Linked DNA regions of Sphingosinicella sp. BN140058. Each later gene encodes a partner of the first gene's protein in a complex. Links are inferred from orthologs where the notes say so. Each region holds a gene or a part of one and is shown in the gene's direction. Other genes may lie near its edges.

Evidence for each region. The genes of interacting proteins can lie anywhere in the genome.
Region 2: the proteins of secA (region 1) and secY are in contact, whole or in part, in a crystal structure (PDB 3DIN), measured with the Thermotoga maritima proteins. The link is inferred for Sphingosinicella sp. BN140058 from one-to-one orthologs. Residues at the interface, in WP_004082002.1 of Thermotoga maritima: Glu261, Ala262, Arg263, Lys300, Ala301, Arg302, Thr303, Ile304, Ile305, Leu323, Tyr324, Asp325, Pro326, Val329, Ser330, Tyr333, Ile336, Lys340, Phe345, Val349, Glu363, Phe364, Tyr374, Ser375, Gly376, Gly377, Glu393, Ile395, Thr482, Ser483; in WP_004081795.1 of Thermotoga maritima: Glu108, Gly109, Glu110, Glu111, Ala236, Glu237, Arg238, Arg239, Ile240, Thr241, Ile242, Gln243, Tyr244, Ala245, Arg246, Arg247, Val248, Thr249, Gly250, Arg251, Arg252, Val253, Tyr254, Gly256, Ala257, Ser258, Thr259, Tyr260, Leu261, Pro262.

What each region holds. Positions count from the first base shown.
Region 1 is NZ_CP035501.1:5,412,875-5,421,098, reverse strand. What follows is about bases 2,378-5,641. They hold secA (preprotein translocase subunit SecA), read left to right. Parts: upstream 2,378-2,711; coding sequence 2,712-5,441; downstream 5,442-5,641. Other genes in these bases: ETR14_RS24575 (hemerythrin domain-containing protein), read right to left, coding at 5,523-5,641; ETR14_RS24585 (GFA family protein), read right to left, coding at 2,378-2,568. In the rest of the region: ETR14_RS24600 (pyruvate dehydrogenase complex E1 component subunit beta), read left to right, coding at 1-866; ETR14_RS24595 (squalene/phytoene synthase family protein), read left to right, coding at 921-1,580; ETR14_RS24590 (EF-hand domain-containing protein), read left to right, coding at 1,654-2,115; more of ETR14_RS24585, read right to left, coding at 2,125-2,377; more of ETR14_RS24575, read right to left, coding at 5,642-6,155; ETR14_RS24565 (NAD kinase), read right to left, coding at 6,491-7,273; ETR14_RS24560 (bifunctional diguanylate cyclase/phosphodiesterase), read left to right, coding at 7,453-8,224. UniProt on the Escherichia coli protein: Required for protein export, interacts with the SecYEG preprotein conducting channel.
Region 2 is NZ_CP035501.1:3,389,331-3,392,156, forward strand. It holds secY (preprotein translocase subunit SecY), read left to right. Parts: upstream 1-647; coding sequence 648-2,006; downstream 2,007-2,826. Other genes in the region: rplO (50S ribosomal protein L15), read left to right, coding at 19-540; ETR14_RS15260 (adenylate kinase), read left to right, coding at 2,038-2,688; ETR14_RS15265 (hypothetical protein), read right to left, coding at 2,762-2,826. UniProt on the Escherichia coli protein: The central subunit of the protein translocation channel SecYEG. Consists of two halves formed by TMs 1-5 and 6-10.

The sequences.
Region 1 (8,224 bases):
AGGTCACACAGGGCCTGCTCGAGGAGTTCGGCGATCGCCGGGTGATCGACACGCCGATCACCGAATACGGCTTTGCCGGCGTCGGCACCGGTGCCGCGATGGGCGGGCTTCGCCCGATCATCGAGTTCATGACGTTCAACTTCGCCATGCAGGCGATCGATCACATCATCAACTCGGCCGCCAAGACCAACTACATGTCCGGCGGCCAGATGCGCTGCCCGATCGTGTTCCGCGGCCCCAATGGTGCCGCCTCCCGTGTCGGTGCCCAGCACAGCCAGAATTACGGGCCCTGGTATGCCAGCGTTCCCGGCCTGATCGTGATCGCGCCCTATACCGCGGCGGATGCCAAGGGCCTGCTCAAGGCGGCGATCCGCTCGCAGGATCCGGTCGTCTTCCTCGAGAACGAACTGCTCTACGGCCAGAGCTTCGACGTTCCCAAGCTCGACGATTACGTTCTGCCGATCGGCAAGGCGCGGATCGCGCGCGAGGGCAAGGACGTCACCCTGGTCAGCTACTCCATCGGCGTCGGAGTCGCACTCGATGCGGCAACCAAGCTCGCCGAGCAGGGGATCGAGGCCGAAGTCATCGATCTTCGTACCCTGCGGCCGCTCGACAAGGAGACGGTGCTGCGCTCGCTCGCCAAGACCAATCGCATGGTCTGCGTCGAGGAAGGCTGGCCGGTCTGCTCGATCTCGGCCGAATTGATGGCGACGGCCATGGAAGAAGGCTTCGACGATCTCGACGCCCCGGTGCTCCGGGTCACCAACGAAGACGTGCCGCTGCCTTATGCCGCCAATCTCGAGAAGATGGCGCTGATCGACATCGACCGCGTTGTCGAGGCCGCGAAGAAGGTTTGCTACCGCTGAGCCGAAGGGGAGGGGGCGTTTCGTCCCCTCCCTGCAGCCGGCCAGGAGCGCGCGATGGCAGATCTCGACCGCGACCGCATCCTGGCGCTGAGCTATGTTCCCGCCGCGCGCCGCGCTTCGGTCGAAGCGCTCTGGAAGCTTGATCTGGCGCTCGGCAATGCGCTTGCAGGCGGCCGCGAGCCCCTGATCAGCCAGATCAAGCTCGCCTGGTGGCGTGAATCCCTCGAGAAGCTCGACCGTGCCCGCGCGCCGGCAGAGCCCGGTCTTCAATCGGCCGAAACCTTGCTCCTGACCAACGGCGTCACCGGCGCTGAGCTCGCGGCGATGGAAGAAGGCTGGTCGGTCCTGCTGACGCCGGAGGTACTCGGCGAGGATCAGCTCGCCCTCTACGCCGCGGCGCGAGGGGGGCGGCTGTTCCGCTACACCGCGCGCCTGCTCGGGGCTACCGCCACTGCCGAGATGGAGAGCGTCGGCGAAGCCTGGGCCTTGGTTGATCTCGCGCGCCACAGTGCCAACCAGCCCGATGCCGAATCGGCAGTTGCGGCCGCCCGGCAGCGGCTGCATCGGCTGCGCTGGCCATCGCGGCTGCGTCCGCTCGGCATGCTCGGTGCGCTCGCGGCGCGGGACGCTGCTCCGGAGCGCCCCTCCTGGGAGGAGCAAGGCGCGCCGCGGCGCATGGTGCGCATGCTCAGGCATCGACTCACTGGCATCTGAACCCGTTTTGTTCTAAACACGGTCCGTCGTCCGAGGGGACGGGTGTGAAGCGTGCTCCAGCGGGAGAAGAGCGATGCTTCGTTATGCAACCGGTGCCGCGTCCGTCTTTCTGTTTCTGCTTGCCGGTTTCTTCCTGTGGAAGAGCCAGGCCGCGGCCGACAATCCTGTGCCCAAGGCACCGAAGGCGCTCGCCGCGTTGACGTCGGACCCGCCGCCCGCGGGAGAAGCCGACGACGGGCGGGCGACCGCGCCGCCCGCGGCAACCGAGAAGAGCAAGGAAGAGAAACGCTTCGCGCGGGCCGACAAGGACAAGGACGGCAAGATCACGCTCGAGGAGCTTTACCTTCCCCGGCGCAAGGCGTTCGCCAGGCTCGACACCAATGCCGACGGCCGGCTCGCCTTCGAGGAATGGTCGGCCTCCACGGCGGAGAAGTTTGCCGATGCCGACACGGACAAGTCCGCCGGCCTCAGCCCGCGCGAGTTCGAGACCACCAAGCCGAAGACGAAGCCCAAGCCGAAGATCTGCGCGTGCTGAGGGGCCGGATCATGCCGGAGGATCGGTTCCGTCCAGCCCGCGTGTGTCCGGGCGGAATTTGGCGTGGCGCGGCAGATCGTCCGACAGCGCGAACCAGCCGATGCGGCTGCCCCAGAAGATGTGGAATTCGGGCGCAATCCTGTCCGGGGCGTCGAGCGTGGCGACGCTGAAATCGACCGTCTCAGGCTGGTGCGCGACTTCCATGGTGAACGGCGTGCCGCATTCGCCGCAGAAACGCCGGAAGCCGAAGCTCGACGAGTCGAAGCGCTTCACCTTGTCGGCGCCCTGGGTGAAGATCAGATCCCCCGCCGGCACCGACGAGAAGACCATAGCCGGCGCGCCGGAGCTCAACTGGCAGGTCCGGCAGTGGCAATAACCGGTGTCGAAGGGCGGGCTCTTGAGCTGGTAGCGAACCGCTCCGCAAGCACAGCCGCCGGTCAGAAGGTCGTTCATGCCCAAGGGCTAAGCGGCGACCGCCAGCGCGTCAATTGACTTGCCATAGGGCCAACCCTACATCCCCAACAACGATTGCAAGGGGGGCGGCGAACCGGCCGCGTCTTGCGCGTGGCCCGCATTCAAGAAGATTAGGATCGCCCATGTTTGGCGGATTTGCCAAAGCCATTTTCGGATCGTCCAACGACCGCTACGTCCGCTCGCTTCGCAAGATCGTCGACCGCATCAACGGCTTCGAACCGACCGTTTCGGCGATGACCGACGACGAGCTGCGCGGCCAGACGGCGATCTTCCGCCAGCGCCTATCGGACGGCCAGGATCTGGACGACATTCTTCCGGAAGCGTTCGCCACCGTGCGAGAGGCCGGCAAGCGCGTGCTCGGCCAGCGCCACTATGACGTCCAGATGGTCGGCGGCATCGTTCTCCATCGCGGCGAGATCGCCGAGATGCGCACAGGCGAGGGCAAGACGCTGGTCGCGACGCTCGCCACCTATCTCAATGCGCTGGAAGGCAAGGGCGTTCACGTCGTCACCGTGAACGACTATCTCGCCCGCCGCGACGCGGACTGGATGGGCCAGGTCTATCGCTTCCTCGGCCTCACTGTGGGCGTGATCGTTCCCAATCTGTCCGATCAGCAGCGCCGGGCCGCCTACGCCGCAGACATCACCTACGGCACGAACAACGAGTTCGGCTTCGACTATCTGCGCGACAACATGAAATATGACCGCGCGGCGATGGTGCAGCGGCCGTTCAACTACGCGATCGTCGACGAGGTCGACTCGATCCTGATCGACGAAGCCCGCACGCCGCTGATCATTTCCGGCCCGACGGAAGACAAGTCGGAGCTCTACATGTCGGTCGATGCGGTCGTGAAGACGCTCGATCCGATCGATTACGAGGTCGACGAGAAGCAGCGTTCGGTGGTGCTGACCGAGGACGGCACCGAGAAGATCGAGCGCGTGCTCGAGGAAGCCGGCCTGCTGGTCGGCTCCAACCTCTACGATTACGAAAACACGCTCGTCGTCCACCACCTGAACCAGGCGCTTCGCGCGAACGTGATGTTCAAGCGCGACATCGATTACATCGTCAAGAACGGCAAGGTCATCATCATCGATGAGTTCACCGGCCGCATGATGGATGGCCGGCGCTGGTCCGAGGGTCTCCATCAGGCGGTGGAAGCCAAGGAAGGCGTCAACATCGAGCCCGAGAATCAAACGCTCGCCTCGATCACGTTCCAGAATTATTTCCGTCTCTATCCCAAGCTCGGCGGCATGACCGGTACCGCAGCGACCGAGGCGGCCGAATTCTACGACATCTACAAGATCAACGTCGTCACCATCCCGACCCATGTCCCGGTGCAGCGGATCGACGAGGACGACGAATTCTACAAGAACCAGAACGACAAGTTCGCCGCCATCGCCAAGGCGATCAAGGAGAAGCAGGAAATCGGCCAGCCGGTTCTGGTCGGCACCGTGTCGATCGAGAAATCGGAGCTCCTCGCCGAATTCCTGCAGCGCGAGGGCGTCCGCCACGAAGTGCTCAATGCCCGCTACCACGAGCAGGAAGCGCACATCGTCGCCCAGGCGGGACGCACCGGTGCGGTCACCATCGCCACCAACATGGCCGGCCGCGGCACCGACATTCAGCTCGGCGGCAACGTCGAGTTCCGAGTCAATGACGAGCTCTCCGACATGGAGGAAGGGCCGGAGCGCGATGCCGCGATCGAGCGTATCAAGCGCGAGATCCAGGAGGAGAAGGCGCGTGTGCTCGCCGCCGGCGGCCTGTTCGTGCTCGGCACCGAGCGCCACGAGAGCCGCCGCATCGACAATCAGCTGCGCGGTCGCTCCGGCCGTCAGGGCGATCCCGGCCTCAGCCGATTCTACCTGTCGCTCGACGACGATCTCCTGCGCATCTTCGGTCCGCAGACCATGTTCGCGCGCCTGATGAACAAGAATCTCGAGGACGGCGAAGCGATCGTTAGCCCCTGGATCTCCAAGGCGATCGAGACAGCGCAGAAGAAGGTCGAAGCGCGCAACTACGACATCCGCAAGCAGGTCGTTGAATATGACGACGTGATGAACGATCAGCGCAAGGTGATCTACGAGCAGCGTGCCGACATCATGGACGCCGACACGATCGGCGACGTCGTCGAGGACATGCGCGCCGAGACCGTCAACGCGATCGTCGGCGAGGCCTGCCCGCCCAACACCTATCCCGAGCAATGGGAGATCGCCCATCTCAAGACCCGCCTCAGCGAGGTGTTCGGTCTCGAGCCGCCGGTCGAACAGTGGATGCAGGAAGAGGCGGTCGATCCGGAGATCTTCGTCGAGCGCATCCAGGCGATGGCCGATGCCCAGATCGAGGAGAAGAAGGCGGCAATACCGCCGGAAAGCTTCATTCAGGTCGAAAAGTCGATTCTGCTGCAGTCGCTCGACCACCACTGGAAGGAGCATCTCGCGATGCTCGATGCGCTCCGCCAGGTCATCCACCTGCGTGCCTACGCGCAGAAGAAGCCGATCGACGAATATAAGCGTGAAGCCTTCCAGCAGTTCGAGCGCATGCTGATCGCGATCCGCGAGGACGTGACCCGCACGCTGGCGCTGGCCTCGATCACCATGCCCGAGCCGGAGCCCGAATATGCCGACCTGCCGGACTTCATCACCCATCACATCGATCCGCTGACCGGCGACGACGACACCGTCGACATCGATGCGTCGAGCGGCAACGTCCTCTCGCGCCTGCCGCCGCTCCAGATCGAGCGTCCCGAACTTCCGCAAGGCGTCGATCTCGCCGAGACGCCGGTCAGCCGCAATGCGCCATGCCCCTGCGGATCGGGCCAGAAGTACAAGCATTGCCACGGCCAGCTCGCCTGAGCTGACCCGGACGAAAAAGAGAAGGGCCGGTGCGGGATGTCCGCACCGGCCCTTTTTCGTTCAGGTCCGCCGATCGGGAGATCAGGCGACCTTGAACCCTTCCTTGTTCATCAGCGCGCTCAGCCGCGCATTCTGCTCGTCCGAGAGCAGCTTGCGGAATGCGGGGAACACCTCTTCCTCCTCCATGCGGATATGCTCTTCGATCATGGCGCGGAAATCGCGCACCCGGGCCAGCCATTCCGGGCTGTTCTTGGGCATGTTCTCGAGCTCGTAGAGGTAGGTCTTCACATAGCCGTGCTCGGCGGTCAGGGCATCGGCGTCGTGGGTGGAATTGGCCTGGCGGAGCGCCGGATAGACGACATTCTCTTCCTCGATGGCGTGCTTGGTCAGCGCATATTTGAGCTTCATCAACAGATGCGAGCGCATCATCGTCTGCTTGTCGTCCGTCGCCTCAATCTTGTCGAAGATCGCGAGGGTGAGGGCATGCTCGGTCTTGAGCGCGTCGAACCAGTCGCCGGTGGCGCCGCTGGTGAACTGCACGAACAATTTGCGCCCGACATTGGCGGCAATGCCGACCGCGGCACCGGCCATTGCTGCGCCGACGAGGACGCCGGTGTTGCCGCTGCCGAACCCGAACGCGGTCTGGCTCTCATTGCTGCTCTTGCCGCTCGAACGCGACTTGCTGCTGCCCTTGGTCTCTGACTTGGTTGCCATATGGCCCTCCTCGTAAATGTTGGCGCTGGAACCCGCAGGAGAGCGACTATGTTCCGGGAGGAGGGGTGCGCGCCGTTCTCCAGAGGAAGAAAGGCGGCCACCTTGGCCGAGAGCCCGCGGGGACGCGGACATGAAAAAGCCCCGGCGAACCGGGGCTTTCGGACCTCAACACCCTGGGGCCTGATGGCTCCGGCGGTAGGATTCGAACCTACGACCAAGAGATTAACAGTCTCCTGCGCTACCGCTGCGCTACGCCGGAATAACCAGACCCTCAGGGTGTGGCGGGCCTATGCCGCAACTTTTCGGACCTTGCAAGCGCCGGTTGTGCGGTTTTTTCAGACGGCGAATTGCTCCATCGTGATCCGCTCGTCGAGCGCATGATCCGGATCGAACAGCAGGGTGAGTTCCTGCTTGCGGTCGACGCACACCGTCACTCGCTCGATCTCGCGGACCTCGCGCTGGTCGGCCACGGCCGAAACCGGGCGCTTGGACGGGTCGATCGCCCGGAACACGATGCTGAACTCGTCCGGGATCAGCGCGCCATGCCAGCGCCGCGGCCGGAAGGGGCTGATCGGCGTCAGCGCAACCAGGTTCGAACCAAGCGGCAGGATCGGGCCCTGGGCGGAAAGGTTGTACGCCGTAGAGCCGGCCGGAGTGGCGACCAGAACGCCGTCGCAGACCAGCTGCGGCAGCACCACGCGGCCGTTGACCGTGATCTCGATCCAGGCGGTCTGGCGGGTCTCGCGGAGCAGGGACACTTCGTTGATCGCAGGATGATCGACGCGCTCGCCGCGGATCGTGATCGCCTCCATGCGGAGCGGCGCGACCTTGAACGGTTTCGCCTGGTTCACCCGCTCGCGCAGGCCCTCGATCCGCCACTCGTTCATCAGGAAACCGACGGTGCCGAGATTCATCCCGAAGACGGGGAGAATACGGCCGCTGCGCAACATCTCATGGAGCGCGTGGAGCAGGAAGCCGTCGCCGCCGAGCGCGATGACCTGCTCGGCCTCTTCGACGGACACGAAGCGGTAATGGCGCCGGAGCTCTGCCTCCGCTTCCTGTGCGGCCTCGGTGTCCGAGGCGAGAAGGGCGGTGGGTCTGTCCGCAGCGGCCATCATCGCAGCGTTGGTAGGCGGTGGGATCGCCGGCGGCAAGCAAAGCCTTCGAAAGCACGACGCCCCATCACGGGTGCTGGACTGTCCCAATAAGACTCACCGTATCTAAACCGATTGTTGAGCCCTCGGCCCGAGAGTAGACCGGGCGCGGCGGACGATTTGCCGCCGGGGAGAATCTCGAAATGCGCGCTGCGGGCGGATCGGCGCCGCTGTTCATTCTGTCCTTCCGTCACCGCGATGAGCTGACGGAGGCGGCGCAGCGTTCCGGCTGGCGGCCGATCGCCGCGCGCAGGGCGGACAATGCGGAGAGCCGCTTCATCGCCTCCGGTGCGCTGGTGGCGATCGTCGATGCCCGCGGGGCGCTGGCGGAGGGACGCGATGCGGTGCGTGCCCTCGCCGACTGCATCGAGACCAACATGGCGGCGATGCTGGTGTTGCTGTCGCGCACCGACGAGGCCGCGCTCGACGACCTTTATGCAGCCGGCGCGACCCATTTCCTGGTCAGCCCCTTCAGCGAGCAGCAATTGCTTCACGGCGTGCAGTTCGCCCAGCGCCTGGCCGAACGGATCGGCGGTGGCCGCGCCCGCCGGCGGACCGACGAAGGCGGAGTCGCCCGCCAGGCGGCGTCGTGGCGCTGGCAGCCCGGCTCGGCAACGGTCGAGCTCAGCCCTGCACTGGCCCGCCGCGCCGGCCTCGGAGAGGAACAGGGGCAGCGGATCAGCCTGCTCGACCTGTTCCGAAAGCTCGATTCGGACGGGCGCAAGGCGGCGAGGGGCGCCGTCGATCGACTGCTTTCCACCGGCCATTCGACCGCCTTCGCCCATGCGGACGTCGATGGCGGCGGCGTGCGGCTCGCCCATCATCTCCGCGTCGAGGCGGAAGGCGTCGTCGGCCAGACCGAAACGATCGCGGCGCCGTCCGATACCGGCGCGTCGCTGTCCCGCGATCCTATGA
Region 2 (2,826 bases), 2.0 Mb from region 1 along the record:
GCGAAAGCGAGTGCAGACATGAAACTCAACGAAATCCGTGACAACCAGGGTGCCCGCAAGTCCCGCGTCCGCGTCGGCCGCGGCATCGGCTCGGGCTTGGGCAAGACCGCCGGCCGCGGTCAGAAGGGCGCCAAGTCGCGCTCGGGCGTTTCGATCGCCGGCTTCGAAGGCGGTCAGATGCCGCTCCACATGCGGCTGCCGAAGCGCGGCTTCAACAACATCTTCGCCAAGGATTATGCCGAGGTGAATCTCGGCGCGATCCAGAAGGCGCTCGACAGCGGCAAGCTGTCCGCCGACGGCACGCTCGATCACGCAGCGCTGAAGGCCGCCGGCCTCGCCCGCGGCGGCAAGGACGGCGTGCGCCTGCTCGGCAAGGGCAGCTTCACGGCCAAGCTCAGCTTCCGCGTCGCCGGCGCTTCCGCCGGTGCCCGCCAGGCGGTCGAAGCCGCCGGCGGCTCGGTCGAGGTGATCGAAGTCGTTCCGGCCGCCGAGAAGGCCAAGGCCAAGAAGAACAGCGTCAAGAAGCGCACGAACGCCTGAGCCGCCTCGCGGTCTAGGGCTGACAGCCTCTGACTAATCACTATATGAGGCGGCGGGGGTGATCAGCTTCCGCCGCCTTTTACCTTTGATTCCGGGATCGTAGACACATGGCATCCGCAGCCGACCAGATGGCAGCCAACCTGAGCCTGGCGAGTTTCGCCAAGGCCACCGATCTCAAGAAGCGGCTGTGGTTCACCCTCGGCGCGCTGATCCTGTTCCGTCTGCTGAGCTTCATCCCGCTGCCGGGCATCGATCCGCGCGCGCTCGGCACCCTGTTCGATACCACCCGCGGCACCGTCCTCGACTTCTTCAACACCTTTTCGGGCGGCAGCCTGGAGCGGATGAGTCTGATCGCGCTCGGCGTGATGCCCTACATCACCGCGTCGATCGTGGTGCAGCTCGCTTCGTCGATGTCGCCGAGCCTCGCAGCCCTCAAGAAGGAGGGCGAGGCCGGCCGCAAGAAGATGAACCAATATACGCGCTACGGCACGGTGCTGCTGGCGACCGTCCAGGGCTATTTCATCGCCGTCGGTCTCGAAGGCTGGGGCAATGGTGCCGCCGTGCTCGATCCGGGCTGGGTCTTCCGCCTCACCACGGTCGTCAGCCTGATCGGCGGCACGATGTTCCTGATGTGGATCGGCGAGCAGATCACCAGCCGCGGCATCGGCAACGGCGTTTCGCTGATCATCATGGCCGGCATTGTCGCCCAGCTGCCGACCGCGCTCGCGCAGGTTTTTGAAGGCGGCCGCACCGGCACCATGTCGCCGGTGATGATCTTCGGCGTGATCGCGCTGATCGTCGCCCTGGTGCTCGGCATCTGCTTCATGGAGCGCGCCCAGCGCCGGGTGCTCATCCAATATCCGAAGCGACAGACCGCGCGCGGCCAGATGCAGGCCGAACGCTCGCACCTGCCGCTGAAGATCAACACCGCCGGCGTCATTCCGCCGATCTTCGCCTCGTCGCTGCTGCTGATGCCGCTGACCATCGCGCAGTTCGCCGGCAATCGGGTCGCCGGTGAGAGCGCCTGGGGCGACGTCCTGATCACCGTCACCGCCGCGCTTCAGCACGGCCAGCCGCTCTACATGCTGATGTATGCCGCCGGGATCATCTTCTTCTGCTTTTTCTACACCGCCGTGGTCTTCAACCCGGAGGAGACCGCCGAGAATCTGAAGCGCTACGGCGGCTTCATCCCCGGCATCCGTCCGGGCAAGCGCACCGAGGAATATCTGGATTATGTGCTGACCCGGATCACGGTGATCGGGGCCGGCTATCTGACCCTTATCTGTCTCGTGCCGGAATTCCTGATCGCCAAGGCGGGTATCCCGTTCTACCTGGGCGGCACCAGTCTGCTGATCGTGGTCAACGTGACCATGGACACGGTGACGCAGATCCAGAGCCATCTCATCGCGCATCAATATGGCGATCTGATCAAGAAGGCGAAGCTCAAGGGCGGCCGCGGCCGCTGAGCAAGATCGCTAAAGGGGAGAGCGTGTGGCGATGAACATCATTTTGCTTGGTCCGCCGGGTGCGGGTAAGGGTACCCAGGCGCAGCGGCTCGAGCAGGAGCGCGGCATGGTGCAATTGTCGACCGGCGACATGCTCCGCGCGGCCGTCGCCGCCAAGACTCCGGTCGGGCTCAAGGCCAAGGCCGTTATGGACGCCGGCGAGTTGGTCTCTGACGAGATCGTCACCGGCATTCTGTCCGATCGTCTCGACCAGGACGACGTTCGTGGCGGCTTCATTCTCGACGGCTATCCGCGCACCGACGTTCAGGCGAAGTCGCTCGACCGCTTGCTCGATCAGAAGGGGATGAAGCTCGATTACGTGATCGAGCTCGCCGTCGACGAGAATGCGCTAATTGATCGGATCACCGGCCGTTATTCCTGCGCCAGCTGCGGCGAAGGCTATCATGACCGCTACAAGCTGCCCAAGGTCGAGGGTCGCTGCGACGTCTGCGGATCGGAAGCGTTCAAGCGCCGCCCCGACGACAATGCCGAGACCGTGCGTACCCGCCTTGCCGAATATCGTGCCAAGACGGCGCCGATCCTGCCGCATTACGAGCCGATCGGCATCGTCCGAAAGGTTGACGGCATGGCACCGATGGCGGACGTGGGCGCGGCGATCCAGGCGATCCTCGACGGCGTCTGAGTCCCGCCTGCACGATTGGAATCGAGCAGCCCACAATCCCCCGATTGCGGGCTGCCTTCATATCGGCGTCGTATTACCGCCCCTTGTTGGCGATGATCGCGACTTCGGCCCCGGAAGGCTTCGGCGTGACGATCAGGT